Regions from separate parts of the Streptomyces sp. SD31 genome, predicted to be linked through region 1. Evidence: predicted binding sites of a transcription regulator. Region 1 holds the regulator's gene; the other holds the start of a gene.
What was found. The regulator HspR, encoded in region 1, represses chaperone genes until heat shock. The targets are predictions, from matches to a motif close to TTGAGNNNNNNNNNCTCAA.

Region 1 (10,922 bases):
CTTCCAGGACGACGAGTTGGGCACCGGGTCGGTGATCGCCTTCGTCGTCATCGGGCTCATCGGCGCCGTCCTGGGCCTTGTGTTCACCCTCGTGCCCGACGGCGACGACCTGCAGGAACTGGCCTGGTCGGCCCCGCTCCAGACGGTGCGCGCCGTGCTGGCCGGGGCGCTGTTCTGGGGCTGGCTTCCCCTGCTGCTGGGGCAGACCCCGAGCATCCCGCAGATGCTCTGCTTCGTCGGCGCGTTCCTCCTCGTCCTGCTCGGCCAAGTCTTCACCTCGGTCCGCAGCATCGGCTGACATACGACGGCGCCCCCTGCCGATGAGGACAGGGGGCGCCGGACGGCCGTAACGGCTGCTACTTCACGGGCTCGGGCTCCGGCTCGCTCTCCGTCTCCGCCGTGTCCTCGGGGTCCACCGGCGTCTTGACCGACTCCAGCAGCAGCTGGGCGACGTCGACGACCTGGATGGACTCCTTGGCCTTGCCGTCGTTCTTCTTGCCGTTCACGGAGTCCGTGAGCATGACGAGGCAGAACGGGCAGGCCGTCGAGACGATGTCCGGGTTGACCGAGAGGGCCTCGTCGACGCGCTCGTTGTTGATGCGCTTGCCGATCCGCTCCTCCATCCACATCCGCGCACCACCGGCGCCACAGCAGAAGCCGCGCTCCTTGTGTCGGTGCATCTCCTCGTTGCGGATGCCCGGGACGCTGGCGATGATCTCGCGCGGGGGCGTGTAGATCTTGTTGTGGCGGCCCAGGTAGCAGGGGTCGTGGTAGGTGATGATGCCCTCGACCGGCGTGACCGGGACCAGCTTGCCCTCGTCCACCAGGTGCTGGAGCAGCTGGGTGTGGTGGATGACCTCGTAGTCGCCGCCGATCTGCGGGTACTCGTTGCCGATCGTGTTGAGGCAGTGCGGGCAGGTGGCGACGATCTTCTTCGCCGACTTCGGCTTCTTCGACTCGGGCGTGACGTTGCCCTCGTCGTCCATCTCCTCGCCGAACGCCATGTTCAGCGCCATGACGTTCTCCATGCCGAGCTCCTGGAACAGGGGCTCGTTGCCGAGGCGGCGGGCGGAGTCACCGGTGCACTTCTCGTCGCCGCCCATGATCGCGAACTTGACGCCCGCGATGTGCAGCAGCTCGGCGAAGGCCTTGGTGGTCTTCTTGGCACGGTCCTCCAGGGCGCCGGCGCAGCCGACCCAGTACAGGTACTCGACCTCGGTGAGGTCCTCGATGTCCTTGCCGACGACCGGCACCTCGAAGTCGAGTTCCTTCAGCCACTCCAGGCGCTGCTTCTTCGCCAGGCCCCAGGGGTTGCCCTTCTTCTCCAGGTTCTTGAGCATCGTGCCCGCCTCGGACGGGAACGCGGACTCGATCATCACCTGGTAGCGGCGCATGTCGACGATGTGGTCGATGTGCTCGATGTCCACCGGGCACTGCTCGACGCAGGCGCCGCAGGTGGTGCAGGACCACAGGACGTCCGGGTCGATGACGCCGTTCTCCTCGACGGTGCCGATCAGCGGGCGCTCGGCCTCCGCGAGGGCGGCCGCGGGGACGTCCTTGAGCTGCTCCTCGGAGGCCTTCTCCTCGCCCTCCATGGTCTTGCCGCCGCCGGCCAGCAGATACGGGGCCTTGGCGTGCGCGTGGTCGCGCAGCGACATGATCAGGAGCTTGGGGGAGAGCGGCTTGCCCGTGTTCCAGGCGGGGCACTGCGACTGGCAGCGGCCGCACTCGGTGCAGGTGGAGAAGTCCAGCAGGCCCTTCCAGGAGAACTGCTCGACCTGGGAGACACCGAAGACGTCGTCCTCGCCGGGGTCGGTGAAGTCGATCGGCTTGCCGCCGGACGTCATCGGCTGGAGGGCGCCGAGGGCCGTCTCACCCGTCGCGTTGCGCTTGAACCAGATGTTCGGGAAGCCCAGGAAGCGGTGCCAGGCCACGCCCATGTTGGTGTTGAGCGAGACCGTGATCATCCAGATCATCGTCGTGCTCAGCTTGATCATCGCGAACAGGTAGACGAGGTTCTGCAGCGTGGCGACGCTCAGGCCCTTGAAGGCGAGGACCAGCGGGTACGAGGCGAAGTACGCGGCCTCGAAGTGGTCCACGTGGTGCAGCGCGCCCTCGAGCCCGCGCAGGACGTAGATGGCGAGGCCGATGGTGAAGATGACGTACTCGACGAAGTACGCCTGGCCCATCTTCGAGCCCGCGAACCGCGACTTTCGGCCCGCGCGCGAGGGCAGGCTCAGCAGACGGATCACCATCAGCGTGACGATGCCGAGGGTGGTCATCGCTGCGATGAACTCGATGTACAGCTCGTACGGCAGGAAGCCGCCGATGACCGGCAGCGTCCAGTCGGCCTCGAACAGCTGGCCGTACGCGGTGATGATCGTCGGCGGCAGCGTCAGGAAGCCGACCGCCACGAACCAGTGGGCGAAGCCGACGATGCCCCACCGGTTCATCCGGGTGTGGCCGAGGAACTCCCGCACCAGGGTCACACTGCGCTGGTAGGGGTTGTCGGTCCGGGTGCCGGCGGGCACGGGCTGGCCGAGCTTGAAGTACCGGACGAACTGGCCGATGGCGCGTGCGAGCAGCGCAACGCCGACCACGGTCAGCACCAGCGACACGATGATCGCGGCGAGTTGCATTTCGGGGCTCCTCGGGCCTGCGAGGGGTGGTTCGAGGGGGTCCCTCGACATTACTGAGAGGACATTACTAAGCGGTAACTTATTCAGTCTGTCTGAGACTACCCGCATCCTCCGCCGCACTGTAGCCAGGTGTGGAGTGATGTGAGTCGCTGAGGGTTGCCTTAAGAACCGATCGTGTTATTCATCCCGAAATGGTATATACGGCACTAACCTAGCCCCGTGCTTTACGGGATCGCAGCAGCCACCACCTCTCTCCTTCTCGCCGCCTTCCTCGCGGCGCTGCTCCGGCTGCCCGCCCTGCGCCTCGGCATCGTCGATCGTCGTCGTCAGCGGCCGCTGCCGTTGCTCGGCGGTGCCGGTGTCGTGCTCGTGACCTGCCTGGTCGTCGCCGCGGGGGAGTGGACGGGCTTCGCCCCGCTGGGCCCCGAGATCGAGCGGCTGCTGATGGCCGCGGGCGCCGTCGCCGTGCTCGGGCTGGTCGCCGACGTGCGGCGGGTGAAGGCGCGGTTCCTGGCCGGCGGTACGGCCGTGGCGGCGGCCTGCGTGGTGCCGTACGGCGAGACGGGCTTCCTGCTGGGGGTGCCGGCCGTCGGCTGGATCGTTCTCGTCGCCGTCGGCTTCAAGGCGCTCGACCATGCGGACGGGCTGGCCGGCACCGTCGGGGTCGTCACCGCGTTCGGCGTCGGGCTGCTGGCGGCGGCCGAGGTGATGGACGAACTGGCCGTGCTGCTGAGCGTGCTGGCCGCCGCCCTGACCGGTTTCCTCATGCACAACTGGCACCCCGCCCGGGTCGGGCTCGGGGCGTGCGGATCCCTGTTCGTCGGGTTCGTGCTGGCGTCGACGGCCGTGATGACCCGTACCGGGCACGAGCCGGTGTCGAGCATGGGTGTGCTCTACGCGCTCACCGCGCTCGCCACCGCCGACGTCCTCCTGGTGGCGCTGTCCCGCCGGCTGGCCGGGCGGCCGCTGCTGCGGGGCGGCCCCGACCATCTCGCCCATCGCCTGCGCCGGCTCGGCCTCACCCCGCCGGCCGCGACCGTCGTCCTGGGTGTGGCGGCCTTCTCCGGGGTACTCGTCGCCGTTCTCGTGCACATGGGATGGCTTGCCGAGTCGGGAGTGTTCTGGGTGGGGGTGGGTGCCCTCATCGCCGTATTCGGACTGCTGCTGGTCAAGCCCTACGCGCCTCGTCGTCAACCCTCTTTTCCCCTGGGGGGTGCTGTGCGGCCGCCTGCTCAGGCCACATCTACGCAGGTCAGAGCCCAGTTGCGTGTAAGGAACGGATAAGAGTTGAGTGGGGTCGACTCAGCTCTGTTGACCGGGGCGGGGCCGTCATGCACACTTGAGTCCGTTCCACTCAAGTCAGCTGGAGGAATCAACCATGGCACGTGCGGTCGGCATCGACCTGGGCACGACTAACTCCGTCGTCAGCGTTCTGGAGGGCGGCGAGCCCACCGTCATCACCAACGCCGAGGGCGCCAGGACCACGCCTTCCGTCGTCGCCTTCGCCAAGAACGGTGAGGTGCTCGTCGGCGAGGTCGCCAAGCGTCAGGCGGTCACGAACGTCGACCGGACCATCCGGTCCGTGAAGCGTCACATGGGCACCGACTGGAAGATGGAGCTCGACGGGAAGCCCTTCAACCCGCAGCAGATCTCCGCCTTCATCCTCCAGAAGCTGAAGCGGGACGCCGAGTCCTACCTGGGCGAGAAGGTGACCGACGCGGTCATCACCGTCCCGGCGTACTTCAACGACTCCGAGCGCCAGGCGACGAAGGAGGCCGGCGAGATCGCCGGTCTGAACGTCCTGCGCATCGTCAACGAGCCCACCGCGGCCGCGCTCGCGTACGGTCTCGACAAGGACGACCAGACGATCCTCGTCTTCGACCTCGGTGGCGGCACCTTCGACGTGTCCCTGCTGGAGATCGGCGACGGCGTCGTCGAGGTGAAGGCCACCAACGGTGACAACCACCTCGGTGGTGACGACTGGGACCAGCGCGTCGTCGACTACCTGGTGCAGCAGTTCAAGTCCGGTCACGGCGTGGACCTCGCCAAGGACAAGATGGCCCTCCAGCGCCTCCGCGAGGCCGCCGAGAAGGCCAAGATCGAGCTGTCCTCCTCCACCGAGACCTCGATCAACCTGCCCTACATCACCGCCTCTGCCGAGGGCCCGCTGCACCTGGACGAGAAGCTCACCCGGGCTCAGTTCCAGCAGCTGACCGCGGACCTGCTGGAGCGCTGCAAGACCCCGTTCTTCAACGTCATGAAGGACGCCGGCGTCTCCATCAACGAGATCGACCACGTCGTCCTCGTCGGTGGCTCCACCCGTATGCCCGCCGTCGCCGAGCTCGTCAAGGAGCTGACCGGCGGCAAGGAGGCCAACAAGGGCGTGAACCCGGACGAGGTCGTCGCCATCGGCGCCTCGCTCCAGGCCGGTGTCCTCAAGGGTGAGGTCAAGGACGTCCTGCTCCTCGACGTGACCCCGCTGTCCCTCGGTATCGAGACCAAGGGCGGCATCATGACCAAGCTCATCGAGCGCAACACCACGATCCCGACCAAGCGGTCCGAGATCTTCACGACGGCCGAGGACAACCAGCCGTCCGTGCAGATCCAGGTCTACCAGGGCGAGCGCGAGATCGCGGCGTACAACAAGAAGCTCGGGATGTTCGAGCTGACCGGTCTGCCGCCGGCGCCGCGCGGTGTCCCGCAGATCGAGGTGTCCTTCGACATCGACGCCAACGGCATCATGCACGTGACCGCCAAGGACCTGGGCACGGGCAAGGAGCAGAAGATGACCGTCACCGGCGGCTCCTCGCTGCCGAAGGACGAGGTCGACCGGATGCGCCAGGAGGCCGAGCAGTACGCGGAGGAGGACCACCGCCGCCGCGAGGCCGCCGAGACCCGCAACCAGGGCGAGCAGCTCGTCTACCAGACGGAGAAGTTCCTCAAGGACAACGAGGACAAGGTCCCCGGCGAGGTCAAGACCGAGGTCGAGGCCGCCGTCGAGGAGCTGAAGACCGCGCTCAAGGGCGAGGACACCGCCGAGATCCGCACGGCCACCGAGAAGGTCGCCGCGGTCTCGCAGAAGGTCGGCCAGGCCATGTACGCCGACGCCCAGGGCGCGCAGGCCGCCGGTGGCCCCGAGGGCGCCACGGCGGGCGGCAAGGCCGCCGACGACGACGTCGTCGACGCCGAGATCGTGGACGACGAGCGCAAGGACGGTGCCGCGTAATGACGGAGGAGACCCCGGGCTTCGAGGAGAAGCCCGACGTCCCCTCCGGCGCGACCCCTGACGACGCCGAGTCGAAGGCCGCAACCTCGTCGAACAGCGAGGGGGCGGCCCCGGCCGGGGACGGAGCAGCAGACGCGGGCCTGGTGGCCCAGCTGGACCAGGTGCGTACGGCGCTCGGTGAGCGCACGGCGGACCTCCAGCGGCTCCAGGCCGAGTACCAGAACTACCGCCGCCGTGTCGAGCGCGACCGGATCACGGTCAAGGAGATCGCCATCGCGAACCTCCTGACCGAGCTCCTGCCCGTGCTCGACGACATCGGGCGCGCACGGGAACACGGCGAACTCGTCGGCGGATTCAAGTCCGTCGGGGAGTCGCTGGAGACCGTCGCGGCGAAGCTGGGCCTGCAGCAGTTCGGCAAGGAGGGCGAGCCCTTCGACCCGACGATCCACGAGGCCCTGATGCACAGTTACGCGCCGGACGTCACCGAGACGACCTGCGTCGCGATCCTCCAGCCGGGGTATCGCATCGGCGAGCGCACCATCCGCCCCGCGCGGGTGGCCGTCGCCGAGCCCCAGCCGGGCGCGCAGACGGTCAAGGCCGATGAGGCGACCGAGGCGGGCGACGACAAGGAGAGCGGTGGCCCGGACGAGGGCTGACGTTGAATTGACGAGGGACTACGGGAAGGGGGTACGTCGAGGATGAGCACCAAGGACTTCATCGAGAAGGACTTCTACAAGGTCCTCGGCGTCCCCAAGGACGCCACCGAAGCCGAGATCAAGAAGGCGTACCGCAAGCTCGCCCGCGAGTACCACCCGGACGCCAACAAGGGCAACGCCAAGGCGGAGGAGCGCTTCAAGGAGATCTCCGAGGCGAACGACATCCTCGGTGACCCCAAGAAGCGCAAGGAGTACGACGAGGCACGCGCCCTCTTCGGCAACGGCGGCTTCCGCCCGGGGCCGGGCGGCGCGGGCGGCTCCTTCAACTTCGACCTGGGCGACCTCTTCGGAGGCGGCGCCCAGGGCGGGCAAGGGGGAGCCGGCGGCTTCGGCGGCGGACTCGGTGACGTCTTCGGGGGCCTGTTCAACCGCGGTGGCACGGGTACGACCCGTACCCAGCCCAGGCGCGGCCAGGACATCGACACCGAGGTCAGCCTCAGCTTCACCGAGGCGATCGAGGGTGCGACGGTCCCGCTGCGGATGTCCTCGCAGTCTCCCTGCAAGGCCTGCGCCGGCACCGGCGACAAGAACGGCACACCGCGGGTGTGCCCGACCTGCGTCGGCACCGGCCAGGTGGCGCGGGGCTCCGGTGGCGGCTTCTCCCTCACCGACCCCTGCCCGGACTGCAAGGGGCGCGGCCTGATGGCCGAGCACCCCTGCCTGGAGTGCAAGGGCAGCGGCCGGGCGAAGTCGTCCAGGACCATGCAGGTGCGCATCCCGGCCGGGGTCTCCGACGGCCAGCGCATCCGTCTGCGCGGCAAGGGCGCACCCGGTGAACGCGGCGGCCCGTCCGGCGACCTGTACGTCACCGTGCATGTCGCCGCGCACCCGGTGTTCGGCCGCAAGGACGACAACCTCACGGTGACCGTCCCCGTGACCTTCACGGAGGCGGCCCTCGGCGGCGAGGTCAGGGTCCCCACCCTGGGCGGACCGCCGGTCACCCTGAAACTGCCGCCCGGCACACCCAACGGCCGCACCATGCGGGCGCGGGGCAAGGGCGCGGTCCGCAAGGACGGCACCCGCGGCGACCTCCTGGTCACCGTCGAGGTGAGTGTCCCGAAGGACCTTTCGGGGAAGGCTCGTGACGCACTGGAGGCGTATCGCGAGGCGACCGCGGGCGAGGACCCGCGGGCGGAGCTGTTCCAGGCCGCGAAGGGAGCATGAGTCAGATGGACGGTCGTCGACGCAACCCGTATGAACTGACCGAGGAAACCCCGGTCTACGTCATCTCGGTGGCGGCCCAGCTCTCCGGCCTGCACCCGCAGACGCTGCGCCAGTACGACCGTCTGGGCCTGGTGTCTCCGGACCGCACCGCCGGCCGGGGGCGCCGCTACTCGGCCCGCGACATCGAACTGCTGCGCACCGTCCAGCAGTTGTCGCAGGACGAGGGCATCAACCTGGCCGGCATCAAGCGCATCATCGAACTGGAGAACCAGGTCGCCGCGCTCCAGTCCCGGGTCGCCGAACTGCAGTCGGCCCTGGACGGCGCGGCGGCGGCGATGCAGCAGCGCGAGGCGGCGGTGCACGCGTCGTACCGCCGGGACCTGGTGCCGTATCAGGAAGTGCAGCAGACCAGCGCGTTGGTGGTGTGGCGGCCCAAGCGGCAGCAGACCTCTGACTGATGGCGACGTCAAAGGCCCTTGGCCCGCAGGTTCCTCTCGGAACCTGCGGGCCAAGGGCCTTTTGGCTCCTCCGACCTTTGACCTCAAGGTTGGTTGAGGTCCTAATGTCACCCGCATGATTCTCGTGACCGGAGCCACCGGAAACATAGGCAGCGCCCTCGTGAAGGAACTCCGGGGGATCGACGCCGGACCGCTGGGAGGGCTCACCCGGGATGCCGCGCGGGCCGTGTTCCCGGAAGGAGTCGAGGCGGTCGAGGGTGACCTCGGCCGGCCGTCCTCACTGAAGCCTGCGCTGGAGGGGGTGCGCTCCCTGTTCCTCGTGTCGCGACTCGGCCCGGACGCCGAGATCCTCGAAGCCGCCCGGGCGGCGGGCGTGGAGCATGTGGTGCTGGTCTCGTCCATCACCGCACAGACGCATCCGCACCTGGGCCCGGCCGCGGAGAACCTGGCCGTCGAGCGTCTGCTCAAGGGCAGCGGCATGGCGTGGACGATCCTGCGGCCGACGCAGTTCGCCTCGAACGCCCTGTGGTGGGCCGAGGAGATCCGTGACCACGGAGCGGTCCGTACGCCTTATGCGGACATCGGGTTGCCCACGATCCACCCCGCGGACATCGCGGCGGTGGCACGGGTGGCGCTGACCGAGTCCGGCCATCGAGGGCGGACGTACGCGCTGACCGGCCCACAGCGGATCACCGCCCGGCAGCAGGTGGAAGCCCTCGCGGACGTGCTGGGCCGGGACGTGGCGCTCGCCGAGATCAGCCGGGAGGAGGCCCACCGTGACCTGGCCGCCCTCCTGGGCGACGAGACCGCCGACGCGATGCTCGATGTGACGGGCGGCGCCGTCAACGCGGAACTGCTCATGGTGCGCGACACCGTTTCCCGAATCGCCGGTGCCCCGGCCAGGACGTTCCGCCAATGGGTGTCGGAGCACGCCACCGCCTTCAGCTGAGCCGGTCGAGGAGGTCGCCGCCCGGCAGACGCGGGGTGCGGTGGCGTCGGCGGGGGCGAACCGCGGGCCGCCCGCCTCGAAGTCCTGGCCGATCGGCTCGCCCGGGACGATGTTCAGCTCCGTGGCGGTGACGGTGGGGACGGACGGGTCGCCGTCCGGGATGTCGATGCAGAGCATGGCCAGCGGGTCCTCGGCGTCGGTGCGGTCCTTCAGTCTGTTCGGCGACGACGGCGATCAACCGTCGCCGAACAGGGCCGGCCGGGGCACCGATTGGTTGTACGGTCCTGCGGGCGGCGTCCTCGGCTGTATCCGGTGTCAGGGAATCAGCTCACCGATCGCATCGCCGACCAGCATCCACATCGGCTGCGCGCCCGTGCCGAACGCGGCGGCGACGGCGTAGCCCAGGGCGGCATCCGTGGGGTCCGGCGCGATGTCCGGGTCAGTGTCCGGCCCGGTGTCCGGCCCGGGATCCTGTCGCCACTCGGCCGCCACTTGCCCGTCGCCCTCGGAGTAGAAGTTCCCCAACCGCCGCCCGTCGCGCAGGAACTGGCTCCCCGGCAACGAGTCGGGCACCAGCCGCCACAGGTGGCCCGCATACCGGACGTCGACCCGGAACGAACGCCGGGTCAGCCGGCCCTTGGCGGGGTGCACGGAGGCTTCCTCGCCGTCGACGGTGAGGGTGAGCCGGCCGCCGTCCCGGGTCCCGACGGGTATGTGGTCGTCGGTCTCGGTGCCGGCGGCACGGCTCAGCACGATCCGCGGTAGCGCCTCGCCCTCGACGACGACTTCGCCCCGCTCGGTGTCCAGGCGGACGGCCAGCGGGCCGAACAGGCTGTCCTCGACGGGGGTTTCAGTCACGGTCATGCGGATGATCTTCGCAGGGGGCAGGTGGGGCAGGTGGGGCAGGTGGGGCAGGTGGGGCAGGTCAGGCGGCGGGCGCCGTGACCGTCCAGTCGCCCGCGGGTACGGACTCGGTGCCGTCGGCCTGCACACCGGTCACCCAGTAGTAGGACGTGGTGCCGCGCCGCGCGCCCGTGTCGGAGTACGTGAAGGCACCGGCCGGGAGTTCGGCGATCTTCTCGTACGCCGAGGAGGCCGGGTTCCACCGGTAGACACGGAAGCTCTCCGCGGGGTCGGCGGACTCCTCCTCGCCCGCGCCGAGCCCGGACCACTCGAGGCGGTTGCCCTCGTCGCCCTCCGCGCCCGTGACCGTCAGGCGCAGCGGTGAGCCCTCGGGCGTCGCCACGCTCGGCGTCATGTCGAGCTCGGTGACCCGCACGGCCTCGACCGAATCGTCGCTCCACTTGATGGCGGAGTTGCCCTCGTCGTCCACGGCGTCGACGAAGAAGCAGACCTCGTCGCCGTCAGGGAGCGTGGTGTACGCGTACGAGGTCTCGTCGGGGGAGACGTAGTCCACCAGGCTTCCGGCACAGACCTGTTCGCCCTCGTCGCCCCACAGCTCGCCCCAGTGGATCGTGTAGTACCGCAGATCCTCGGCCGGGCTCTTGTCCCAGTCCAGCTGGAAGCCGTACTCGGTCGGGGTGACGTTCAGCCCGCTGACGAGCGGCGGGGGGTCGTTGTCCCAGATCTTGCCCCGCTGGGGCTCGGTGAGGGCGGATTCGTTGCCCGCCGCGTCGACGGCCGACACCCGGTAGTAGTACACGGTGCCCTCGACGGCCGAGGTGTCCAGGTAGGAGAGCTGGTCCGTGCTCGCGACCTCGGCGTACGTGCCGTTCTCGCTCGCCGCCCGGAAGACGCGGTACGTCGCCG
Region 2 (10,922 bases), on a different contig from region 1:
GCCGGGAAATGGCGGGAAACAAGCGTGGTTCCGCATCAGCTGGGAAGGGGAGACCGCGGCCCGGCACGCCGAGGGCGCGGGGCTCTGCCTGATCACACGTGTCCGTCAGCCAGGACGCACGTGGATCTTGGTGCTCCGCTTCGAACTTTACGTCAACTTGGCACAGATGGCTGCCCCGGCAGTGTGACAAGAATCCGGCAGCCCCGCTCGGATTCGGCCACTCCGATCCGGCCGCCGTGCAGATCGACGGCCCAGCGTGCGATCGCCAGCCCCAGCCCCGTACCGCCGTCGCTGCCCGGCCCGTGCGGCCGGATCACGGCGCCCCGGTTGAACCGCTCGAAGACCCGGTGCCAGTCCGAGCGCGGAATGCCCGGACCCTCGTCCAGGACCTCCAGCTCCAGCGACTCCGGATACGCCCCGCGCCGCGCCTTGACCGTCACGCGGCCGTGCGGCGGGCTGTGCTTGATCGCGTTGTCGATGAGGTTGGCGACGACCTGGTGGATGCGCTCGGGGTCGGCGTGCGCCGTCAGCTCCGGCGGGGAGACGTCGAGGTGCAGATGGACGTCGGTGCGGGTGTGGCTGCCGGAGCCCGACGCCATGCCGCCGCGGGCGGAGGCGACCATGTTGGCCTCCTTCAGCACGCCCGACAGGTACGGCCAGACCTCGAAGCGCCGCATGCGCAGCGGTACGACGCCGTTGTCCAGCCGGGACAGGTCCAGCAGCGTCTCCACGAGCCGGCCCAGCCGCTCGGTCTGCTTCAGCGCCGTACGCATGGTTTCCGGGTCGGCCTCGGCGATGCCGTCGACCACGTTCTCCAGGACGGCCCGCAGGCCCGCGATCGGGGTGCGCAGCTCGTGCGAGACGTTCGCCACCAGCTCCTTGCGCTGCTGGTCCTGGGCCGCCAGCTCGTCCGCCATGCGGTTGATGGTCTCGGCCAGGTCGCCCAGCTCGTCCCGGCGGTTCTCCCGCACCCGGCGCGTGTAGTCGCCGTGCGAGATGGACCGGGCCACCGCGTTCATCTCGTCCAGCGGCGCGGTGAGCGAATGCGCCACGAACTGCGTAATGAGCAGGGTGGCGATCATCGAGAAGACCGTGATGAAGCGCAGCTCCGTCTGGGTGCGCACGGCGATCATGGACAGGCCGGTGGTGATCAGCACCGCGATGATGACCAGCGCGCCCAGCTTGGTCTTGATCGAGAACGGACGTACGCCGCCCCAGGGCTCCCCGGGGCCTCTCCGTGCGGCCGGCCCGTCGCTCATGGCGTCGGAGTCTCCAGGGCGTAGCCCACGCCGTGCACCGTACGGATCCGCTCGGCGCCGATCTTCCGGCGCAGGGCCTTGATGTGGCTGTCGACCGTGCGGGTCCCGGAGGCGTCCGCCCAGTCCCACACCTCGGCGAGCAGCTGCTCACGGGAGAGCACCGCGCGCGGGGTGTTCGCCAGGCACACCAGGAGGTCGAACTCGGTCGGGGTGAGGTGAACATCCTCACTGCGCACCCGCACCCGCCGCTGCGCGTGGTCGATCTCCAGCTCGCCGAGGCGCAGGATGCCCGAGCGCGGCGTCGTGGCGGCCAGTGCGGCCCGCTCGACGCGGCGCAGCAGCACATGCACGCGGGCCGCCAGCTCCCGCATCGAGAACGGCTTGGTCATGTAGTCGTCGGCGCCGACGCCGAGCCCGACCAGCATGTCGGTCTCGTCGTCGCGCGCGGTCAGCATCAGCACCGGTACCGGCCGTTGGGCCTGCACCCGGCGGCACACCTCCAGGCCGTCGAAGCCCGGCAGCATGATGTCGAGGATCAGCAGGTCGGGCTGCCAGGCCTCGGCCGTGTCGACGGCCGCCGGACCGTCGCCCGCGGTCTGCACGAGAAAACCCTCGGCGCGCAGACGGGCCGCGATGGCGTCCACGATGGTCGGATCGTCCTCGACCACGAGGACCCGGCGCTGAGCGCCGGGAGTCGCCGCCGTGCCGTTGTGGGAGGTGTGTGTCTGCTCCATCGCCCGCCCCAAAGTTGCTTTCCGGAATCCGTGGGGTGATCCCGCTAACTGGCTATGCCTGCGCATGCTTGCGATTGACGCTTGAATGATCCGCGTCAGGTGAGCAGAGTACGGGGAGTCACCGTGCCACGGCTATCCAGGTCGTACGGCGAGGTGTACGACGTCCGGAACGCCCCGGGCAACGGGGATCTCTTCGGTACGCACCTGTTGGAATCCGGCATTACACAAGGTTTCTTCGAATTCCGGAGATGGTCGGGCGGACCAAACGGCCAGCACTCCGCCCGGTCTCAACGCCCCTGCGCAGGCTGTCAGTCCGGCCGGGGAGTACAGGCTGTCGTTGCCCTCGGTGACGGTCCAGCCGGGCCCGTTGTCGATGTCGAGGCACAGGGCGTCATACGTGTCGTAAGTCTCATGTACGTGCGCCACCAGATCCGTTTCCAGAATCCGGGTGCGCGGGTCGGCGAGGGCGCGGGCGGAGAAGTGGGACAACGGCCCGTCGAGATGCCAGCCGATAATCGCCGGCTCGCGCTCGACGACGGTGATCCGATTCGGGCGCGGATCGGCGGCGGCGTGTGCGAGCGAGAACCCGACGCCGAGCCCGCCGATCAGCACGTGCGGCTCCGGCCGGCCGCCCAGCGCGCCGAGCGCCGCGTCGACGAGCAGCCGCTCCGAGCGCCCGTCGGAGGTGTCCATCAGAAAGCAGCCGTTGGCGATGATCTGGAGCAGTTCGCCGTGCCGCCGCAACACGATCTCGCCGTACGGGCCTTCGCGACGGTCCAGGACTTCGGGGATGTCGTACGAAGTGGGCATCCGGCCATCCTGGCAGGTCGGGCGGGGACGGCCGAGGGAAATACCACCAGTGGGTGACCTCGGGATCTTCTTGAGAGGTTGCTGAGAATCCGCTGTCATGTGGCGCTGGTCACAGACATGGGTGAGGGGCGGGCTGAGGGTGGGGCAAACGGAAGGAGCGCTTCACCGTGGAACGAACTGTGACTGGCCCTTCCGGCGACGCGAGCCTGCCCGAGGTGGCCGGGCTGCTGGACGGGATGCCGCGCCAGCGCGGACCACTGAGCGCCGCTCCGGCGCCGTCCCCGGCGCCGGAGATCGCCGAGGCGACCGGGGCGACCGGCGCCACCGAGGCCGCCGCGACTGCTGCGGCAACCGCACCCCGAACCCCCGCCCTCCGCCCCTGGCGTCTGCTCCCCACCCCCACCGCAACGCCCGTCACCTGCGCCTACGCCGCCGTCCTGGCCGTCACCTCACTGATCGCCACCTACGCCGATCCCGCCCTCGTCCACGCCCTGCACCAGGGCTCCAGCACCGATGTGGCGCACCTCGTGCGGACGCCCGTGCTGGTGCTGGTCACCAGCGCGCTGTGGATCGCGGGCGGGATCACGACGCCGTACACGCTCGGCTTCCTGCTCGTGCTCACCGCGCTGGAGCGGCGTATCGGCGCCGCTCGCACGGCCGTCGTCTTCCTGCTCGGGCACGTCCTGGCCACCCTCGCGACCGAGGTCCCGGTCGGGATCGCGGTGCTGGTCGGCCACCTCCCCGACAGCTCGCTGCACCGCCTCGACTACGGCATCAGCTTCGGCGTCGCCACGAGCGTCGGCGCGCTGGCCGGGCTGCTGCGGCCGTGGCTGCGGTGGCCGGTGCTGGTGCTGTTCGGCGGGATGCTGGTCCAGGGCCTGCTCAATCTCACGGATCCGATGACCAATTGGGGGCATCTGATCTCCCTGGTCATCGGGATCGCGCTGTGGCCGGTGGTGCGCCGCTGGTACGCCCCGGCTTCAGCCGGCCACGGGCGACCACACGTACGGCGTGGTCGTCGTCACCGCCTCGAAGCCCAGCCGCCGCAGGATGGGCGCGCTGTCGTCGGAGGCGTCGACGTGCAGGTGGCCGACCCTGCGCGCGACGGCGAGGGCGGCGCGGGTGGCGACCAGCGCCCGGTAGATGTCCTGACCGCGCCACTCGGCCGACGTTGACCCGCCCCACAGGCTCGCGAACCCGGTCCCCGCGCGGAACACCAGCCACGCCGCGGAGACGACTTGGCCGTCCGCTTCGGCGACGTACACGGCGATCTCGTCCGGGGCGGACGCGACACGGCCGATGAGATCGTCGGCGAGCCAGCTCCGGTCCTCGTCCCACACGACCGACTCCATCGCGGCGATACGGCGTCCTCGGGCAGGAAGCCGGCCTCGTGCAGGCGGTCGGTGAGGTCGGCCGGGTCGTCGTGGGACCGCGTCTTCCACTCCACCGCCTCGCCGCGTGCCGCGAAGTAGTCGCGCTGGCGGGCGATGAGCCGGTCGAGCTCGGCGCCGCGTACGCCGAGCGAGCGCGGGCCGCTGACGAGGCCCCGGAATCCGCCGACGATCCGCAGCAGGGGACCGTCCTGTTCGTACGTCACACCTGCGGGCGGGTTCGGGGGTGCGCCGCGCATCTGGTCGTCGTAGGCGGCGAGAAGGGTCTCTGTGTCTGTCGCGGTGTCCGTCACGGGGAGACGGTGGGGGAAGGAACAGGCCCCCGGCAACCGTTTATGGGTGAAAGCCGAGGTCACAGTCGGCGCCCGCGGGTGATCGCTGACAGCGAACGAAGGCCTGGGAACATTCGAGCCCTCCCATGCATTGAGTCGACATAACTCAACTTGACTGCCGAAGGGGAGATCATGGCTTCGACGTCCACACCGCTCACCCTGCCTGTGCTGCCGCTCGACGATGAGGTCGTGCTGCCCGGAATGGTGGTCCCGCTGGACTTGAACGACGCCGATGTGCGCGCCGCCGTGGAGGCCGCGCAGGCGGCCGCCCGCTCGCAATCCGGAAAGCCACGGGTGCTTCTGGTGCCGCGCATCGACGGTACGTACGCGAGCACCGGTGTGCTCGGCACCGTCGAGCAGGTCGGCCGGCTGGCCGACGGTGACCCGGGTGCCCTGATCCGCGGTCGCGGCCGCGTGCGGATCGGCGCCGGGACGACCGGACCGGGTGCGGCACTGTGGGTCGAGGGGACGCGGGTCGACGAGAGCGTGCCCGAACCGCTGCCCGGACAGGTCGCCGAACTGGTCAAGGAATACAAGGCCCTTGCCACCGCCTGGCTGCGCAAGCGCGGCGCCTGGCAGGTCGTCGACCGCGTCCAGGCCATCGACGACGTCTCCGCCCTGGCCGACAACTCCGGTTACTCGCCCTTCCTGTCCACCGAACAGAAGGTGGAACTCCTGGAGACCGCCGACCCGGTCGCCCGCCTCAAGCTCGCCACCCGGCACCTGCGCGACCACCTCGCCGAGCAGGACGTCGCCGAGACCATCGCCAAGGACGTCCAGGAGGGCGTCGACAAGCAGCAGCGCGAGTTCCTGCTGCGCCGTCAGCTGGAGGCCGTCCGCAAGGAACTGCGCGAGCTGAACGGCGAGCAGGAGGGCGAGGAGTCCGACGACTACCGCGCCCGCGTGGAGGCCGCCGACCTGCCGGAGAAGGTCCGCGAGGCGGCGCTCAAGGAGGTCGACAAGCTGGAGCGGTCCAGCGACCAGTCGCCCGAGGGATCGTGGATCCGCACGTGGCTCGACACCGTCCTCGAACTGCCCTGGAACGAGCGGACCGAGGACGCGTACGACATCCAGGGCGCGAAGAGTGTGCTGGATGCCGAGCACGCCGGTCTGGAGGACGTGAAGGAGCGGATCACCGAGTACCTGGCGGTGCGCAAGCGCCGTACCGACCGCGGCCTCGGTGTCGTCGGCGGCCGGCGCGGCGGTGCCGTACTGGCCCTGGTCGGCCCGCCCGGCGTCGGCAAGACCTCGCTCGGCGAGTCCGTCGCCCACGCCATGGGCCGCAAGTTCGTCCGGGTCGCCCTCGGCGGCGTCCGCGACGAGGCCGAGATCCGCGGCCACCGCCGTACGTACGTGGGCGCGCTGCCCGGCCGTATCGTGCGCGCGATCAAGGAGGCCGGATCGATGAACCCGGTGGTCCTCCTCGATGAGATCGACAAGGTGGGCTCGGACTTCCGCGGCGACCCCGCGGCCGCGCTCCTGGAGGTCCTGGACCCGGCCCAGAACCACACCTTCCGGGACCACTACCTGGAAGTGGAACTGGACCTGTCGGACGTGGTCTTCCTCGCCACCGCCAACGTCCTGGAGGCCATCCCCGAGGCCCTGCTCGACCGTATGGAGCTGGTCCGCCTCGACGGCTACACCGAGGACGAGAAGATCGTCATCGCCCGCGACCACCTGCTCCCGCGCCAACTGGAGCGGGCGGGCCTGGAGAAGGACGAGGTGACGCTCGACGAGAGCGCACTGCGCAAGCTCGCCGGCGAGTACACGCGCGAGGCGGGCGTCCGCAACCTGGAGCGCTCGATCGCGCGGCTGCTCCGCAAGGTCGCGGCGCAGCACGAACTGGGTGAGCGGAAGCTGCCGTTCACGATCATGGACGGTGACCTGCGCGGTCTGATCGGCCGGCCGCACCACGTGCCCGAGTCCGCCCAGGACCCGGCGGAGCGCCGTACGGCCGTGCCGGGCGTGGCGACGGGGCTCGCGGTGACCGGCGCGGGCGGCGACGTGCTGTTCGTCGAGGCGTCGCTGGCGGATGCGGAGACGGGCGCGGCGGGCCTGACCCTGACGGGCCAACTGGGTGACGTCATGAAGGAGAGCGCACAGATCGCCCTGTCCTTCCTCCGCTCGCACGGCGCCGAACTGGAGCTGCCCGTCGCCGACCTGAAGGACCGGGGCGTGCACATCCACTTCCCGGCGGGCGCGGTGCCCAAGGACGGCCCGAGCGCGGGCATCACGATGACGACGGCGCTGGCGTCGCTGCTCAGCGGACGGCTGGTCCGCACGGACGTGGCGATGACGGGCGAACTCTCCCTGACCGGGCGGGTCCTGCCCATCGGCGGCGTGAAGCAGAAGCTGCTGGCGGCCCACCGGGCGGGCATCACGACCGTGATCATCCCCAAGCGCAACGAGCCCGACCTGGACGACGTCCCCGCCGAGGTGCTGGACAAGCTCGACGTCCATGCCGTGACGGACGTCCGCCAGGTCCTGGAGCTGGCGCTGTCGCCGGCCACCAGCGGCGTGGCGCCGGAGGTTCCGGTCGCGGCGTGACGGACGTGACCGGAAAAGGCAAGGCCCGGGTTTCCCGTGAGGGAGACCGGGCCTTCGCCGTGGGGCGCGCGTCGGACTAGCCGTTGGCCAACGCCTTCACCCGATCCAGCGCGCCGTTGAACCTGTTGTGGTCACCGACGGTCGGCCCGGAGGACGTGTACTGCCACATCGTGTAGTACTTCCAACCCGCCGGCAGTTCGCCCACCGCCGTCGCGTACCGGGCGATCCACAGCGGGTTGACGGAGGCGAAGCCGCTGTGGTTGCCGGTGCACTGTTTCCACCAGCTGGTGGCCGTGTAGATGACGGGGCCGCGGCCGGTGCGGGCCCGGTACCGGTTCAGGAAGTCGCGGATCCAGGTGACCATCGCGCTCGGTGTCTTGCCGTAGCAGGCGTCTCCGTAAGGATTCCACTCGATGTCGAGGACGCCGGGCAAGGTCCTGCCGTCCCGGGACCAGCCGCCGCCGCGATCGATGAAATAGTCGGCCTGGGTTGCTCCATTGGTGGTGTCCGGGGTGGCGAAGTGGTACGCCCCGCGGATCATGCCGACGTCGTGGGAGCCGTCGTACTGCTGGGCGAAGTAGGGGTTCCTGTAGTACGTCCCCTCGGTGGCCTTCACATAGGCCCACTTGACCCCGCTGCCCCACAGCTTCGGCCAGTCGACGTCGCCCTGGTGGCTGGAGACGTCCACGCCTTCCGTCTGAGCGGCCAGGGTCTGGGCGGGGCCGTCGTGCACCCCGTCGTGTACTGCGACGCCCATGCCCATGTGGGCGGAGCCGCGCGGCGGGTCGTCGTCGGCGGATGCGGGAGGGGGCTGGACGGCGAGGAGGGAGAGGAGGAGGGAGAGGACGACGGCGAGCAGGAAGCCGGCGAGGCGGGGGTGCCGGGAGCGGAGTAGTTCGGATCTGAGCACGGGCATAGCGTGCCTCCGACGGCTCGGTGACGCTCGGTGGGAAAACGGGCCGGGGGCGTGACTGCGGTCGGGTGATGGGGGAGGGCTGGGCGGCTCCGGTCGGGCCGCGGTGGGTGAGGGCCTCGGCAGGTGGAAGGGGTCCGGAGGCTGCCGTTGGTCTACGCCTGCGAAATACTGGCGGAGCTGCGGCAATGACGGCGGGTGACGGAAGTTTTCCGGACCGGGAAATCGAGGCAGGGGCTGACGTGCACGAAGACGGAAACGGCGACGGGCGGAGAGTCGAACCTGGGGGTGGCCCCGCTGGGGGAGTGTCCGGCGGCGGTATGGACCAGCCCGAATTCCTCGACCTGGAACGCGAGTTGACCGTCCTCTTCCGGCGCGCCAGGGCCAAGCAGGGCGAGATGGCTCGCGAGGTCCATCCCGACCTGGAGTCCGCGGCGTACGGGTTGCTGGTCCGACTGGACGAGTCCGGCCGCATGCGGGCCACGGAACTCGCCGCGTACATCGGCGTCGGCAAGGCCACGATGTCCCGCCAGCTGCGCGCCCTGGAGGACCTGGGCCTGGTCGCCCGCGAGCCGGACCCCGCCGACGGGCGGGCCTGGCTGGTGCACCTCACGGAGGAGGGGCGCGGTCGGGTCGCGAAGGTGCGGGAGGCCCGCCGGGCTCGCTATGTCGCGCAGCTGTCCCACTGGGATCGGGGTGAGGTGGCGGAGCTGGCTCGGTTGCTGAATCAGTTGAACCGGGGGATGGAGAAGTAAGGCGACGGTCGCGGGGAAATGGGCTGTTATGGCTGTCACGGGCGGTGAGCCCTGGCATCCTTGCATTTCCTCAACCTCGGGGTAGCTGTCTGGGCGCCGGCTCCGGGGGTGCTGCGTACGGGGGTGCGGTGTGGACGGAGCCGGGGTCGGGGCCGGGTCTGCGGCCGGATCAGGGGCCGGATCAAGGGCCGAGCGATTCGATGTGTTCTTCTCCTACGCCTTCAGGGACGGTGATTGGCCCGTCGCCCTGGCGGAGAACCTTGAGCGGCTCGGGCTGAGGGTGTGGTTCGACCGGTGGGAACTGGCTGCCGGGCAGCGGGTGGCCACGCGGTTGCAGGAGGGCTTGGCACACGCGGAAGCTCTGGTGGCCGTGGTGACTCCGCTGTGGATCGCCTCCGAGTGGTGCAACGAGGAGTTCGCGGCGGCCATGACGGCTTCGACGGCCGGGCGGCAGCGGGTGATCCCGGTCCTCTGGGGCGATGTGGCGACCGTTCCGCCCTTCATCGCGTCACGGCTGTTCGTCGACTTTCGTACGGTGGCGGCGCCGGACCAGTACGAGGCGAAGGTACGGCAACTCGTGCGGGCCGTACGGGGGTTGGCGGACTCGGAGCGGCCGGCGGCCACGGGTGCGGTGGTCCCGCCGCAGGGCCTGGAGTACCGGCCGGACGGGCCCATCCACGCGGAGTTACGGGTCGGAGCGGGGGCGGTGGTGTTCTCGACCGAGGGAGCCGAGGTGTCCGGCGCTCCGCTCGGCGCGGATGACGGGCGTGCGGCGGCCGAGCTGGACCGCCGGTTGGATGAGCGGGTTCGGGCGTTGCAGCGTGCGCGGGAGCGAGTGCGCGGGGATCACGTGACCCGGACCGCGCCCACGACGGACTCGCCGGTGATCTCCGGTGGCGTGAACGGTGCCTTGGCCGCCGTCGGCCGGACCCTGGGCGAGCGGTTCGTGAACGGGGAGGTGGGGGCCGCGTTGCGGCGCGAGGCGGCGTTGGCTCGCGACTGCAATGCTCCGCTGCGGATCGGGCTGAGCGTCGACGCGGCCGAGTGGCGGGATCTGCCCTGGGAGAGCCTGGTGGTGCCCGGTGCGCCGGGGCCGCTGGTGCTGTCCGAGCGCGTCGACCTGTACCGCAAGGTACGGCGGGAGACCCCGCCGGTGGCGATGCCGATCCCGGGGCCGCTGCGGATTCTTGCCGTGGTGGCGAGTCCGGAGGCGGGCGCCGGTGAACTGCTCGATTACGAGCGGGAGTTGGCGCGCATTCTGGACGCGGTGGGCTCCGCGCGGACCAAGCAGGGGGCGTATGTCCGGGTACTGAACTGGGGGAGTGTCGCCGAGATTCGCGCCGCTCTGGAGGAGGAGCGGTTCCACGTACTGCATCTGTCGTGCCATGCCGCCCCGGGGGTGCTGTTCCTGGAGAAGGATGACGGCGGGCTGGACAAGGTGGACGCCCGGCGGTTCATGGATGACGTGCTGCCGCCGGGACGTGGGGTGCCGTTGGTGGTTCTGTCCGGCTGTTCCACGGCACAGGCACCACAGGCCGATGCCGGTGACGCCGCCGCCGAGGCTCGTGCGGGACTGGCGCGGGAGCTTCTGGGCCGAGGGGTTCCGAGCGTGCTGGCCATGACCGAGGCGGTCACCGACCGGTACGCCACCGAGCTGGCCGCCCTCGTGTACGAGGATCTGGCCCGGGCGGAGCATCCCGTCCCGCTGGCCGCGCTTTCGCGGGCGCGGCGACGGCTGGAGGCCGCACGGCAGCAGCTCCCGGCCGGCGATCCGAGGGGCGCCTGGCCCGAGTGGTCCACTCCGTCCCTTTTCCTCGCGGGGCCGCCCCTGCCGCTGTTCGACGCCGGGCAAGGCGTCGAGCGAGTGGCACCGATGCCCGAGAGGGTGCTGGAAGAGGGGATGGTGGTGCGCAAGGTCGGCGAGTTCGTGGGGCGTCGGGCGGAGTTGCGGCAGCTGCTGGGCGTGTTGCGTGACTCCGACCGGGGCGGCGTGCTGATCCACGGGATCGGCGGCGTCGGCAAGTCGACGCTCACCGCGGAGTTGCTGCACCATCTGGGGCCCGAAGCGGGGTTGGTGGTGCCCGTCCCGGCCGCTACGGCCCCGACGGTCGACTCGGTGCTGGAGACCCTGCGCAAACGTCTCGTCGTGCGCTGCGTGTCCGCCGGGCTTGCCGAGGACGA

Region 2: the regulator HspR is predicted to act here: its motif matches at 4,618-4,636, upstream of lon (endopeptidase La).

The regions. Positions count from the first base shown of each region.
Region 1 is NZ_JBQHCX010000001.1:610,222-621,143, forward strand. Features, by position in the region: gene ACTMVF_RS02745 (hypothetical protein) at 1-298, shown strand, start outside; gene ACTMVF_RS02750 ((Fe-S)-binding protein) at 357-2,639, opposite strand; gene ACTMVF_RS02755 (MraY family glycosyltransferase) at 2,859-3,923, shown strand; gene dnaK (molecular chaperone DnaK) at 4,018-5,865, shown strand; gene grpE (nucleotide exchange factor GrpE) at 5,865-6,521, shown strand; gene dnaJ (molecular chaperone DnaJ) at 6,564-7,745, shown strand; gene ACTMVF_RS02775 (heat shock protein transcriptional repressor HspR) at 7,751-8,203, shown strand; gene ACTMVF_RS02780 (NAD(P)H-binding protein) at 8,319-9,152, shown strand; gene ACTMVF_RS02785 (hypothetical protein) at 9,468-10,016, opposite strand; gene ACTMVF_RS02790 (PA14 domain-containing protein) at 10,078-10,922, opposite strand, start outside.
Region 2 is NZ_JBQHCX010000013.1:90,743-101,664, forward strand. Features, by position in the region: gene ACTMVF_RS26905 (HAMP domain-containing sensor histidine kinase) at 153-1,259, opposite strand; gene ACTMVF_RS26910 (response regulator transcription factor) at 1,256-1,993, opposite strand; gene ACTMVF_RS26915 (spermidine synthase) at 2,126-2,803, opposite strand; gene ACTMVF_RS26920 (rhomboid-like protein) at 2,971-3,978, shown strand; gene lon (endopeptidase La) at 4,659-7,073, shown strand; gene ACTMVF_RS26930 (lysozyme) at 7,150-7,989, opposite strand; gene ACTMVF_RS26935 (MarR family winged helix-turn-helix transcriptional regulator) at 8,229-8,741, shown strand; gene ACTMVF_RS26940 (tetratricopeptide repeat protein) at 8,944-10,922, shown strand, end outside.